3 regions of the Sporolactobacillus pectinivorans genome follow, and region 3 is predicted to be linked to each of the others. Evidence: riboswitches for the same ligand, from Rfam matches in the RefSeq annotation. Region 3 holds a riboswitch; each other region holds the start of a gene.

Region 1 (4,189 bases), 950 kb from region 3:
ATTCGCTTGTCGGGGAATCCGTTGAAAAACCGCTGAAGTATTTTAATAACAATGTTTACGGCATGCAAATTCTGCTTGAAGTCATGAAAGACAATAATGTGAAGCATATCGTCTTTTCCTCGACTGCTGCGACATATGGTGAACCGGAACAGCTTCCGATTACCGAAGATATGCCGACACAGCCGACCAATCCGTATGGCGAGACGAAACTGACGATGGAGAAGATGATGAAATGGTGCGACCGCGCTTATGGGATGAAGTTTGTTGCACTGCGCTATTTCAACGTTGCCGGAGCGAGCAAGGCGGGAGCTATCGGTGAGGATCACCATCCGGAAACACACCTGATTCCGATCGTGCTGCAGGTGGCGGCCGGCGAGCGGGACAAGATTCTAATTTTCGGGGATGATTATCCGACTAAAGATGGCACTTGCATCCGCGATTATGTGCATATCGAAGATCTGATTGCCGCCCACCGCCTGGCACTCAGCTATCTGCTGAAGGGCGGGAAGAGTGACGTCTTCAATCTTGGTTCGAACGAAGGCTTCTCGGTGAAAGAGATTATTGAAGCCGCGCGCAAAGTGACCGGGGAAACGATTCCGGCTGAAATCGCGCCGCGCCGTGCAGGAGATCCGAGCACATTAATCGCATCATCGGACAAAGCGAAGAAGATACTTGGCTGGAAGCCGGAGCATACAAATATTCCGGAAATTCTGGCGGATGCCTGGGCCTGGCACAGCAGCCATCCGAAAGGCTACGCAGCTTTGGTGGAAAATAAATAAACGTTGTGGACTTCCCGTAACCGGGGAGTTTTTTTTAAGATAAGAAAGCATAAAATTTGAGATTATCACAGAGCTTAATAGCCTTTCCTTTATGGACAAAAATATTTTGAGACATATCTTTTTCAATCGTCACCAATACCGGGAGTATTTTAAGTCCAAGCATAGAACCCGACTTCGCTCAATTCTCCTTAAAGAAGTCGAGAAATTCAGAAACTGCGGTAACTTTAGAAAAGGGTTCAAGCTTTTGGTCTGTGAGGGGTGCCATGATGTTCGAAAACTTCTGTTTCACTGCAAAGGTTGTTTTTGTACCACCTATTCAGTCGGAGTGAGTGGAATGGAGCCGGCTGTTGAAGGAAGATGTCCTGAAGGTCAATCATCGCGGGCTTGCATACCTTTGGATCGCAGGTGAACTTCAATCCGTATGCTGATGAATATAGGGGGTATCACGAAAAAAGGTGAGTGGAAGTCCTATGATTTTATCCCTTTTTCCATGCTTCGCAAACAGTAGCAGACGGTCGTGCTTAAACTCGTTCGTAAACATTTTTATGAGGGGGTTTTTAATGCGACCTTCTATATTTAATGACAATCAAATTAACAATTAATACAATAAAGATCCCTATTGCATAAGCAAAATCTGCCATACTTTTTGTGCGGAAATAAAAATATATATTCATTAGTAACACTACAACAAGCACAGTGATCAGGATAATGAATCCAATATTTTTTGGCTCTTTCATAAAAAACCGCCTTTAAGTAGCAATTGAGTACAGTCTTAATTTTAATACCTTTAGATTTAGTATTCCAATATTTTATTGGATTTATTGAACATATTTACTCCTATATTGCTTGAATAAAGGATCAATATTACTATGTAAAATGTATCTTATACGAAGTAAAATCCATGAATCCTGATCTTATGCAGCTTTTGTCCTTCTTACTTTATTGTGTGGGGGAGTTGAGTATGTCAGTTCTAACCCCGTACTTATTTGTACTATGATGATGGTTCTGGATAAAAAATTTATAAAAAAAATTCGACAAACTTTTGACACAGAATCAATTTCAATGTACAATCAAGTCACTAGCCAATTAAATACTCCTTATCCAGAGTGGCGGAGGGACTGGCCCGATGAAACCCGGCAACCCAATTGATTTTTGATTAGGGTGCCAATTCCTGCAGAATCCGTATATCCGGATTCTGAGAGATAAGAGAAGAATTGAAAATGATCAGCTTCTCTTAACGGAGGAGCTTTTTTCATGCCGTTCTTTTCTGGAGCAGAGTATGGAGATTGCTGGAAACACGAGTAATAACATAAAGATTTGGGGGAAGCACATTGAAAAAGTATGTCAAAGCGTTGTCGTTATTATTGATCCTTGCCTTAGCATTTGCACTTTCAGCATGTGGTAACAGCTCCTCAGCCGGTTTAAGTACGAAAGATATCACTGTGGGTGTAACAGGCGGACCGCATCAGCAGGTCATGGAAGAAGTGGCAAAACTGGCCAAAAAAGACGGCTTGACGATCCATCTGAAAGTTTTTAATGATTATAACCAGCCTAACATTGCCCTTAATGATAACGAACTGGATGCGAACAGCTACCAGACCATGCCCTTCCTGAAGGACCAGATTCAAAATAAGGGGTATAAGATTGCTGCCGCATTCAAAACGGTCGCTTTTCCGATGGGCATCTATTCTAAGAGCATTAAAAATCTGAAAGACCTGAAAAACGGTGACAAAATCGCTGTCCCGAACGATCCTGCCAATGAGCTCCGCGCACTTCAGCTGTTTGAAAAAGCCGGTGTGATCAAATTGAGAACGGGAGCAAATGTTACCGCGACTAAGCGGGATGTGATCAGCAATCCGAAACATCTGCAAATCATTGAACTGGATGCAGCTCAGCTTCCGCAGCAGCTTAACGAAGTTGCAGCCGCAGCGATCAATACGAACTTCGCAATGGGAGCCGGTCTGACGGTGCTGAAGGATTCCATTTTCCATGAACCGCTCATCAACAATCCATATCCGAACTATTTCGTTGTTCGTACGTCTGATAAAAATGACAAAGTAGTTAAAACAATCGAGAAATATTATCATTCACCAGAAGTAAAAACCTTCATCGAAAAACAATTCGGCGGTTCAGTAGTTCCGGAATGGTAAGGAGTTATTGCAATGATTGAATTACATCATGTATCCAAAACATTTGTCGCGGGAAAAAATAAAATTGAAGCGCTGAAAGATGTCTCGCTGGAAATTCAAAAGGGAGAGATTTTCGGCGTTATTGGTTACAGCGGGGCGGGGAAGAGCACGCTGATCCGCTGCGTCAATCTACTGGAACGCCCGACGAGCGGTGACGTTTTTGTAGACGGAACGGATATTAATAAACTTCGCCGTAAGAACCTTCGGAAGCTTCGCCGGAAGATCGGTATGATCTTTCAGGGGTATAACCTTCTTGAAACCGCCAATGTTTACGATAATGTCGCCATTCCTTTAAAATTGGAGGGTGTGCCTAAAAAAGTAATCAAAGCGAGAACCGAAAAGTATCTTGAGATCGTCGGTTTGAAGGATCGCAGCAAAGCTTTTCCAAGCCAGCTGTCGGGTGGTCAGAAGCAGCGTGTGGCCATTGCCCGCGCACTTGCTCATGAACCGGAAGTGCTGCTTAGCGATGAAGCGACGAGTGCACTGGATCCAAACACGACGGATTCGATTTTGGAACTTCTGCTCAAGGTAAACAAAGAGCTTGGGATTACGATCTTCCTGATTACTCATGAATTAAACGTCATTCAAAGAGTCTGCGACCGTGTGGCGGTTATGGAAAAGGGACGAATCGTTGAACAAGGCTCTGTCGTCGATATTTTTACCAAGCCTAAGGAACCGCTGACCAAACAGTTTGTCCGGAATGAGTCCAGATTCAAGATACCTGAACCTATTTATAAACAGCTGCTGTCGACCGGGGAACTTGTGAATCTGACTTTTCTCGGTGAGTCTGCAAAAGACCCGGCGCTTGCGACGCTTGCCAAGACGTTTGATGTTCTGCCGAGCATCATTGCCGGCGGCATCGATCAGCTAAAGGATCAGTCAATCGGCAATCTGCTGGTGCACCTGAAGGGGAATACAGACACGATCAAGGATGCGATAGCTTTTTTGCGGGCGGAACATATTATTGTGGAAGAAGTGAATGTCTGATATGGCTGAATTTTTCAATTTGTGGGGCAGTGCCATTTGGGTGGCATTTATTCAGACTCTGGAAATGACTGCCATCGCTTTGATCCTGTCAATTCTTATTGGCATCCCGCTGGGCGTTTTCCTGATCCTGACACGCAAAAACGGCCAGGCTGAGAATTCGGCAGTCTATGCGGTTTTAAACACGATCATTAACGTGATTCGTTCCATTCCGTTCATCATTCTGCTGTTCCTGAT
Region 2 (4,189 bases), 510 kb from region 3:
GCACTGCCCTAAACACGCAGATGCGCGTGAAAATGCCAAAATTTCCGCGAAAAAATTAGTGGAACATAAAGAACTTGTCCTGTTTCTCAAGAAAAAAAGACAGTTGCCAATAAAAGATTTGCTTCAATTTGTCTCATGCAGCCGCAAAACAATAGAAAGGAATCGAAAATATATAATAGCATTGGCGCTGATTTATATCGGCGGATTCAGTGCACTGAAGTCGTACATTGAACCAGAATCGGAATTGGTTCACTGACGCAGGAAAGGTGGGGAAGGAAACTGAATAACCGGGGAGTTCTTGTATCCAGACGGGGGCGTCGTGCTGTTATTCTGACCAATGACGGAAATTTCGAATCGGTCAGACTCAGCTACTCAGCAAACTTGTCGATTGGACAGACTGTATTGTCCGAACACCTTTCCCAATCCCATCCATTTAGAAAATATTTGCTTGTGCCGGTTTTGACCCTCGGCTTTTCAATGCTTTGTTTTGCTCCGGTGACTCACAATGTTTCGGCTCCGAGCAGATCTGCAGCTGCTTATGTCAACATTGGCCTTGCATCGGGTATCGAGGCAAGTGTGGACAGGTATTTTCATATCATTTCAGTCCGCCCTTTGAGCCGAGCTGCAAAGAAAGTCATACCTGATCCTTCTGCTCTTGAAAACTTGTCATTCCGCAATTTTAGCAGCGCATTGATCAGCCGGCTGTATTCGCACGGTGATCTAAAGGGTGGTTCACTTTGCCTGATTTCTACAACTTTTACAAATCAGGTTAGAGGTTCGCAGAGGGAAGCTTTCAATACGGAATTGTTGCGTGCTTTTATGGACGGTACCTCCGAAATGGTGCGAGGAAGCGGTCCCGCTTCGCAGTGGGTACAGACAGCCATGGCCAATCAGGATGCAGTAAAGGGCAACGGGCAATCTGCGAGAAAATATATGCTTTACCTTCAGGCGAAAACAAGAGGAAGCGTACTGACGCTGGATAAGGTAAGAAAGCTTTCTACTGCAGGAATTGAAAAAGCAGTTCCGCCAATAACAATTCCGTGGAAGAAATTGGTAAAAAAAATTACAGATGGTCAGGATCGTGCTTCGTTTATTGAGAAAGGGCCCGATCAGATCCAAACGGCTAATACTTTATTTCAGAATCCGTTTCGGGATGTAGGGCAAAGCGGGCGAAATAGCAGTAGCTACCTTTTTCATGAAAATCATTTCGTTGCTGTACCGCTTAGTGCCGGACAGCGTGAAGCATGATCGAATCGTCACATATGCCGGACTGGCAGCGGGCATAGAGCTAACGTGCTATGCTCGCTTACTCTGTTTATTCAGAAGTATACTGAAGCAGATTAAGATTATGGGGTTGTATCGCTGGCTCTTATTCTCGGATGCGGCGCGATGATCGGCAGGCTGATGGAAGATCCAGGTGCTGCTCAGCGGATTGCCGATTCTATGAGTAGTAAATTTGGAAGGAAAAGAAGATTCAATGGGCTGGAATTGTGACCGGGCTGATCGTTGGTCGCAGCACATCGATCACGATGATTCTGCTGATGGACGGCGGTTGAGGTGCGTTGAACAGGTACTAGTCGGCAGTGGAATCGGTGATTACGTGGCTCGTTTGATGAAAGGAATATCGGTTTCGCCGATTATTCTTGTATTTCTCATCGTTGCTCACTGCACATTCTTGAGAGTGCCACGATTTCCGGTATGATCGCTGTGGCACAAGCCAGTCCGGAATCCTGGCGCTTAGGGCGGGAACATCACCCTTTCACATATCGATGATACGGATTTCTGGATATACAAGGAATATTTTAACCTATCCATTGGCCGATGATGAATCTGATCAGTTCACTTGTCACTCTGTGCATGATATTATTGCTTAGCGTGTTTGTTCATTAAATCGGAATTTTATCTTTATTCCGTCTGTTTCATGTTCGTCCAAAACACATTGACAAGCCTAAAGTACAATGATAGATTATGTGTACGCGAATTGAATAGCGAATGACTCTTATCCAGAGTGGCGGAGGGACTGGCCCGATGATGCCCGGCAACCCCCGGATTTTATTTTTGAAAATCCGGAATGGTGCTAATTCCTACGGATGCTTCGGTGTCCGGCAGATGAGAGAGGTGACCCAGCCCCTTTCTCATCTTGAGGGGTTTTTTGCTGTGTAAAAAAGCGTGGAAGGGGGGACAGCGAGTGGTCTGCATGCTTTTTAGCAGGCTGATTCATTTTTTATGACCAACTAAAAACAGAGGAATACATATTTTAGCCGGTCGTTTTTTTCTCTGAAAGAGAGGTTTATTGATTTGATCCAATTAACGCATGCAAGAAAAATTTATCAAACCGGTACCAGACCTGTAGAAGCATTAACCGATGTCAGTCTGAAGATTGAAAAGGGAGAAATCTTCGGAGTGATCGGTTATAGCGGGGCAGGAAAAAGTACATTGATCCGCCTGATTAATTTGTTAGAAAGACCGACATCCGGGACTGTGGAAGTTGACGGACACATCTTGTCCAGTTTATCTGCCGGAGAACTGCGTGATGCACGGAAACAGATTGGAATGATTTTTCAACATTTTAATTTGCTCTGGTCAAGGACTGTTGCTGAGAATATTTCTTTTCCGCTGGAACTGTCAGGAGTATCAAAAGAGAAAAGGAAGCACCAGGTGAACGAATTGATCCGGATGGTTGGCCTGGAAGGAAGGGAATCCTCCTACCCGGCGCAACTCAGCGGCGGTCAGAAGCAACGTGTCGGAATTGCGCGCGCTTTGGCAAACAATCCTAAAGTACTGCTTTGCGATGAGGCCACTTCTGCTCTTGATCCGAAAACTACAGATTCAATTCTCCAACTGTTAATGGAAATCAATCAATCTCTGGGAATTACAATTGTGCTGATTACCCATGAGATGCACGTGATTCGGAAAATCTGCAACCGCGTTGCTGTTCTTGATTCGGGCACTATTGTCGAAGAGGGCCTTACAGAAAATATTTTTGCAGATCCGCAGCAACCGATCACCCGCGAATTCGTCGGCCAGGTTGCAGCAGAAGAAAGGGATCCAGATCTAATCCGGCGTTTCCGCGCGGCTGGTCCGGATGGCAAAATTGTTCGCGTTATTTTCGATGGTTCAACTGACCAGGAACCGGCACTCGATACGTTTTTTCGCAATCATGCCATCCATGCCAACATCATAAAGAGTGATTTTTTGCCGGCGAATCACGGAAGCAAGGGAACACTGCTTCTGTTTGTCAGAGGCGCGGATGCAGACGTTCAATCAGCGCTTCAAAACCTGAAAAAGAAAAAGATAAGGGCAGAGGTGTTGCCGTTATGACCAATATTTTTCCAAATGTGGACTGGTCAGGCATGCTGCTGGCGACGGGTCAGACACTTTACATGACGCTGGTTTCGGGTATTTTCACATTTATTTTCGGACTGATTCTCGGGTTACTGCTTTTTCTTACTGCGAGCGGTGGATTGTACGAAAATGCGTGGGTGTATAAGCTGACTTCTTCTTTTGTAAATATTTTTCGTTCAATACCCTTCGTTATTCTGATCGTTTTGTTGATTCCACTGACCATCTTGATTATGAGGACAATGATCGGTGCTTCCGCGGCACTTCCATCCATTATTATTGGAGCTGCTCCCTTTTATGGGCGTCTGGTGGAAATTGGGTTACGGGAAGTGGACAAAGGTGTAATCGAGGCATCTGAAGCGATGGGGGCTACTCGATGGCAGATTATTATTAAAGTCCTGTTGCCCGAATCGTGGCCGTCCATGATTTCAGGTATGACCGTTACGCTGATCGCACTGATCGGCAATACTGCCATGGCCGGTGTTGTCGGTGCGGGAGGACTCGGTTCGGTTGCTTATAATGAAGGCTTTGAAGCAAACAATAATGATGTGACTTTTGTAGCAACGATCATCATTCTTATTATTGTTTTCGTGATCCAGTTTATCGGCGACCGGATTAGCCGAGCCGTGGATAAAAGATAGAGAAAGATTTACAGATGGCATCCTAAAAAAAATCACATAAAAACGGGGGAAACTGTATATGAAGAAATTATTTGTCTTTTCATTAATCCTGTCACTTGTCCTTATTCTAGCTGCGTGCGGAAAAGGAAGCGCCAATTCAGGCGGCCAGACGACACTGCTTGTTGGCGCTTCAGCCGTTCCACATGCAGAAATATTGAAACAGGCCG
Region 3 (4,189 bases):
CGGTTGCGGTTTTGCTGCCTGTATGCCACCAAATTTTTTATTTATAGCGAGTATCGCATCATCGTAAGAGATTGGATAGATGACCGCATCATCTGCGATTTGTTTCTGAATCTGATCATAATAAGCTGCGCGTTTGGTCTGATTGGTCTCAACAGCGGCCGCGTTCCAGAGCTTATCCAATTTGGAATTGTGATAGTTGGCGTAATTATAAGGTGAATCCGACTGATAAAGTACTTTATACACATCGGCTTCCGGCCCCATGATATAACCGTTTAACAAAATGCCGTAAGCCTTGCTGTTCCGGTCAAGAGTAATATTATTCAGTGCCGTAGGATCTGTTGGTTTCAGCTGAAGATTCAAGCCGATTTTTTTAAACTGTTGCTGGAAATAAAGGGCAATGCTTTCCTGAGCCGGATTATTATTCAGGTAAATAATAGAAAGCGGTTGCTTCGTATCCACTTTGCTCTTACCCAAAAGTTGTCTCGCTTTTGTCAGATTATAAGGATAAGCTTGGACGTTCGTATCCTGGAATTTTACATCGGAAGTAAAGATCGATGAGGCAGGCACGCCGTACTTGCTCGACCCATATGCAGATTTGATAACGTCCTCACGGTTAAGCGCATAGGACAATGCCTGGCGGAATGTTTTGTTTTTAAATGCCGGCACATTCTCATTGAAGACTGCATAGTTCAAGCGATATTCAGGATATGAAATAACTTCTGTATTTCCCCTGCTAGTCACATTCTTTACATCAGCCGGCTGAATGGCTTTCAATTGAATACTTCCATTTTCAAGTGCAAGGTTGGCTGCATTTTGATCTTTTGTAATCTGGAAAATAACTTTATCAAGATGTGCTTTCCCGCCGAAATAATAGTTATTCCGCTGCGTTTCTACATATTGGCCGGATTTATAGGTAACAAACCGGAAAGGGCCGGAACCGACCGGATGATTATTCTTCGTACTCTTCTGGAGATCGCCTTCGTTTTTAAACACGTGCTGCGGAATTGGATAAAGCTGTTCCAGACTTAGCGGAAAAGCCGGTGCCACCGTGGGTAAGGTGAAGACAACCGTATTTTTGTTGATCGCCGCAACTTTTACAGGTTCGTTGTTAAAGACAAAGTTCCCGCGGAGATCACTGTTCTGTTTCGTGTCAAGGATCGAATTCAGCGTGAAGACAATATCATCTGCCGTGAGGGGCGTACCGTCACTCCATTTCAGATTTTTCTTCAGAATCAGCGTATATTTCAGTTGATCCTTTGAGGCGGTCAGCTTATCCGCCAATGCCGGTGTAACGTTTCTCCCGTTGATGTAAAACAGGGGCGAATAGAGCGCCTGTTGAATCGTCAGGGTTACTCGGTCGCTGGCGTAATTAGGGTTCAGAACAAGTGGATCACCGGGTACGGCAACCGTTAACGACCCTCCGTTTTTACTATTGTTTGATGCTGTATTGTTTGACCCGCATGCGCTTAACGTTAATATAAAAATAAGAGCCAAAAGGACAACCAAAGATTTCTTCAAAATCAACTTCCCCCCGCTGTTAACACAATTTCCCCTCTGAAATATAGTCTCTCTAGAATGCAATGGCGGCGCAGGCAGATGATTGATATCTCTATGTCCTCTGCCTACGCTTTTTTCAGCGGCAAAAAAAACAAGCCGCAAAGATAAAAAGGCCTGTTGTTATCCGTCCCTCTCATCTTTTGAACACCATCGTGTTCCTGGAATTAACACCGTGCACCATGTGCTGGTTGTCGGGCTTCACTGGGCCAGTCCCTCCGCCGCTCTAGATAAGAATTATATTCAATTGAGTTGATGTAACTACTATAAAGGGTAAGACTGACGCTGTCAATCATTAAAACCTATTTATTTGATAGAATTAATTTGTATTTTGACAGTATCAAATAACAGCTGATATTTAAATCCCGTTCAATCTGTTTTTTCATAACTGATTTTCTCTTTTTCTGCCCTCAGAATCTTAACATCCCTCGGTGCCAGTTTGATTAGTCTACTTTCCTCACGTCCGGTTAAAAGATCAACAAAGATCGGATCAATGGCGAACATTTTTTCAGTATCGGAATGGTTGAGAATAAAATAGTATTTTATATTGTGGCTTTCACGCACCGTTACTTCCACATCTTCAGGCACGCTCAGTGGCGGGAAAACTTGAGTTCTTTCCATGATGCCGATAAGCAGATGTTTCAGATAGACTGTATCGGGATGAGTGCCGACATAATAGGCCTGTCCCTTTCCGTAGGCATGGCTGGTGACTGCAGGCATACCTGTGAGATAACCGTTTTTGAATGTCGCCAGTGCGCCAGCTCCTCGCAGTTGAATGTACTCTTCCCAGATCCGGATCGATGAATCTCCCCATGGCGTTGCGATTTGGTGAACCTGTCCTTTCTTCATTGGTGCGAATTCCTCAACGTAGATGCCGAGCAGCTCTCGGTATGCCCCGGGATAACCGCCGAGATAGACCCGGTCGGAAAGATCGACAATCCCGCTGAAGAAGTTGGTCAGAAAGATTCCTCCATGCCGGACATATGCTTTCACTTTTTCAGTAAAAGATTGCGGCACCTGATAACTGGCCGGCGCCAGTACAACACGATAAGGTGTTAAATCTTCTTCGAAAGGGACAAAATCAGCACTAATGTTCAGTTCGCGAAGAGTACGGTAATAGGTGCCCAGTTCGGAGGCATACCGGACGAGATTCGATGGTTTTGAACTTTGCTCCAAAGCCCACCAGTTTTCCCAATCAAAAACAATCGCAACTTCCGCCTTGAATGTTGTGCCAACCAGCTCGCGGCACTTTTTCAATTCCTGTCCAAGCGCAGCCACTTCCCGGAAACTGCGGCTGTCTTCATCATTGGAGTGGGGAACCATTCCGCTGTGAAACTTCTCCGCTCCTCCCTGTGATGCCCGCCACTGAAAGAACATGATGCCATCCGCTCCGTGAGCCACCGCCTCATAACTCCACAAGCGCATCTGCCCGGGTGTTTTTACAGCATTTTGTTCCCGCCAATTGACCGCACCGGGCGCCTGCTCCATTAACAAAAAAGGTTGTTTCTTCAGGCTCCGTGTCAAATCATGTGCCATAAAGTATTCATAAGGGACATGCTGGAAGGGATCCGGATAAGCGTCCCATGTGACTAGATCCATCTTCTTAGCCCACATAAAACCGTTGATTGGCTTATGCAGCCCCATCAGATTGGTCATCACCGGAATCCGCGGTGTATAGTTTTTGATGATATCCCGTTCCATTTTAAATAAATCCAGAATGGAATCATTCATAAAACGTTTATAGTCCACCTGCTGATTCGGATTGTGCTGCGCCGGCATTTTCCCTGGAAGGTTGATTTCTTCCCATGCGTAATATCGCTGACTCCAGAAATCCGTCGACCAGCTTTTATTTAATTTTGCGATCGCACCATACTTTTTCTTCAGCCATACTTGAAATTTAGCTTTGCACGTTTCGCAGTAACACTCGGAAACATGGCAGCCGTATTCATTATTGACATGCCACATGGTCAGTGCCGGATGATTCCGATAGCGAAATGCAAGCTGTTCAGCAAGAGCCGCCGCCAATCTTTGATAATCCGTGCTGTTCGGGCAGTAATGCTGGCGTGATCCCGGCAGAAGCCGTGTTCCGTCAATCGAAACCGGAAGCGACTGCGGATACTTGCGTGCCAGCCAGGCCGGGGGTGCGGCTGTCGCCGTTGCTAGATCAGCACGAATAGCATTCGCGGCCAGCATGTTCATGATTTTATCCAAAGTACCGAAATCATAGGTTTCCTCATCCGGTTGAAGGCTTGCCCAACTGAAAATATTAACGCTGACATAATTAACGCCGGCTTTCTTCATCAGCCGCATATCTTCAGCCCATACCGATTCATCCCATTGTTCCGGATTATAGTCTCCGCCATAATAAAAGGCGGTTTGTACACTCAGCATGCCGGACAGTCTCCTTATGAATGAGCTAGAGTAGATCCAGGAAAATTAGCTTAATTGCTATGCTGCAATCCTGTCACTTCAATGTACATATTTCTTATGAAACTTCTTACCTGTATCTTGTCTTTTTACAGCTTACCAGCCATTCCTTCTGCCGGTTTATCAATTTGGATTTGGAATTTTGCCAGCCGTATCCGTCAGCAGTGTCGTTGCCGGTCATTCGGCGAACGTCACAGATTCATTAAGC

What was found. A riboswitch is a leader RNA that binds a small molecule or an ion and turns the genes downstream of it on or off. The one in region 3 is predicted to bind S-adenosylmethionine.
Region 1: another riboswitch for S-adenosylmethionine. It lies ahead of COP04_RS00470 (MetQ/NlpA family ABC transporter substrate-binding protein); the one in region 3 lies ahead of COP04_RS05125 (ABC transporter substrate-binding protein).
Region 2: another riboswitch for S-adenosylmethionine. It lies ahead of COP04_RS07480 (methionine ABC transporter ATP-binding protein); the one in region 3 lies ahead of COP04_RS05125 (ABC transporter substrate-binding protein).

What each region holds. Positions count from the first base shown of each region.
Region 1 is NZ_NXGA01000001.1:92,490-96,678, reverse strand. Features, by position in the region: gene galE (UDP-glucose 4-epimerase GalE) at 1-779, shown strand, start outside; partial or broken gene COP04_RS00480 (transposase zinc-binding domain-containing protein) at 871-1,284, shown strand; SAM riboswitch class I at 1,874-1,988, shown strand; gene COP04_RS00470 (MetQ/NlpA family ABC transporter substrate-binding protein) at 2,111-2,929, shown strand; gene COP04_RS00465 (methionine ABC transporter ATP-binding protein) at 2,942-3,955, shown strand; gene COP04_RS00460 (methionine ABC transporter permease) at 3,957-4,189, shown strand, end outside.
Region 2 is NZ_NXGA01000001.1:1,554,482-1,558,670, forward strand. Features, by position in the region: gene sigI (RNA polymerase sigma-I factor) at 1-256, shown strand, start outside; gene COP04_RS07475 (anti-sigma-I factor RsgI family protein) at 403-1,248, shown strand; gene COP04_RS20740 (hypothetical protein) at 1,405-1,494, shown strand; partial or broken gene COP04_RS20465 (hypothetical protein) at 1,478-1,825, shown strand; SAM riboswitch class I at 1,997-2,116, shown strand; gene COP04_RS07480 (methionine ABC transporter ATP-binding protein) at 2,299-3,321, shown strand; gene COP04_RS07485 (methionine ABC transporter permease) at 3,318-3,983, shown strand; gene COP04_RS07490 (MetQ/NlpA family ABC transporter substrate-binding protein) at 4,042-4,189, shown strand, end outside.
Region 3 is NZ_NXGA01000001.1:1,044,982-1,049,170, reverse strand. Features, by position in the region: gene COP04_RS05125 (ABC transporter substrate-binding protein) at 1-1,518, opposite strand, end outside; SAM riboswitch class I at 1,688-1,791, opposite strand; gene COP04_RS05120 (beta-galactosidase) at 1,924-3,945, opposite strand; gene COP04_RS05115 (OsmC family protein) at 4,159-4,189, opposite strand, start outside.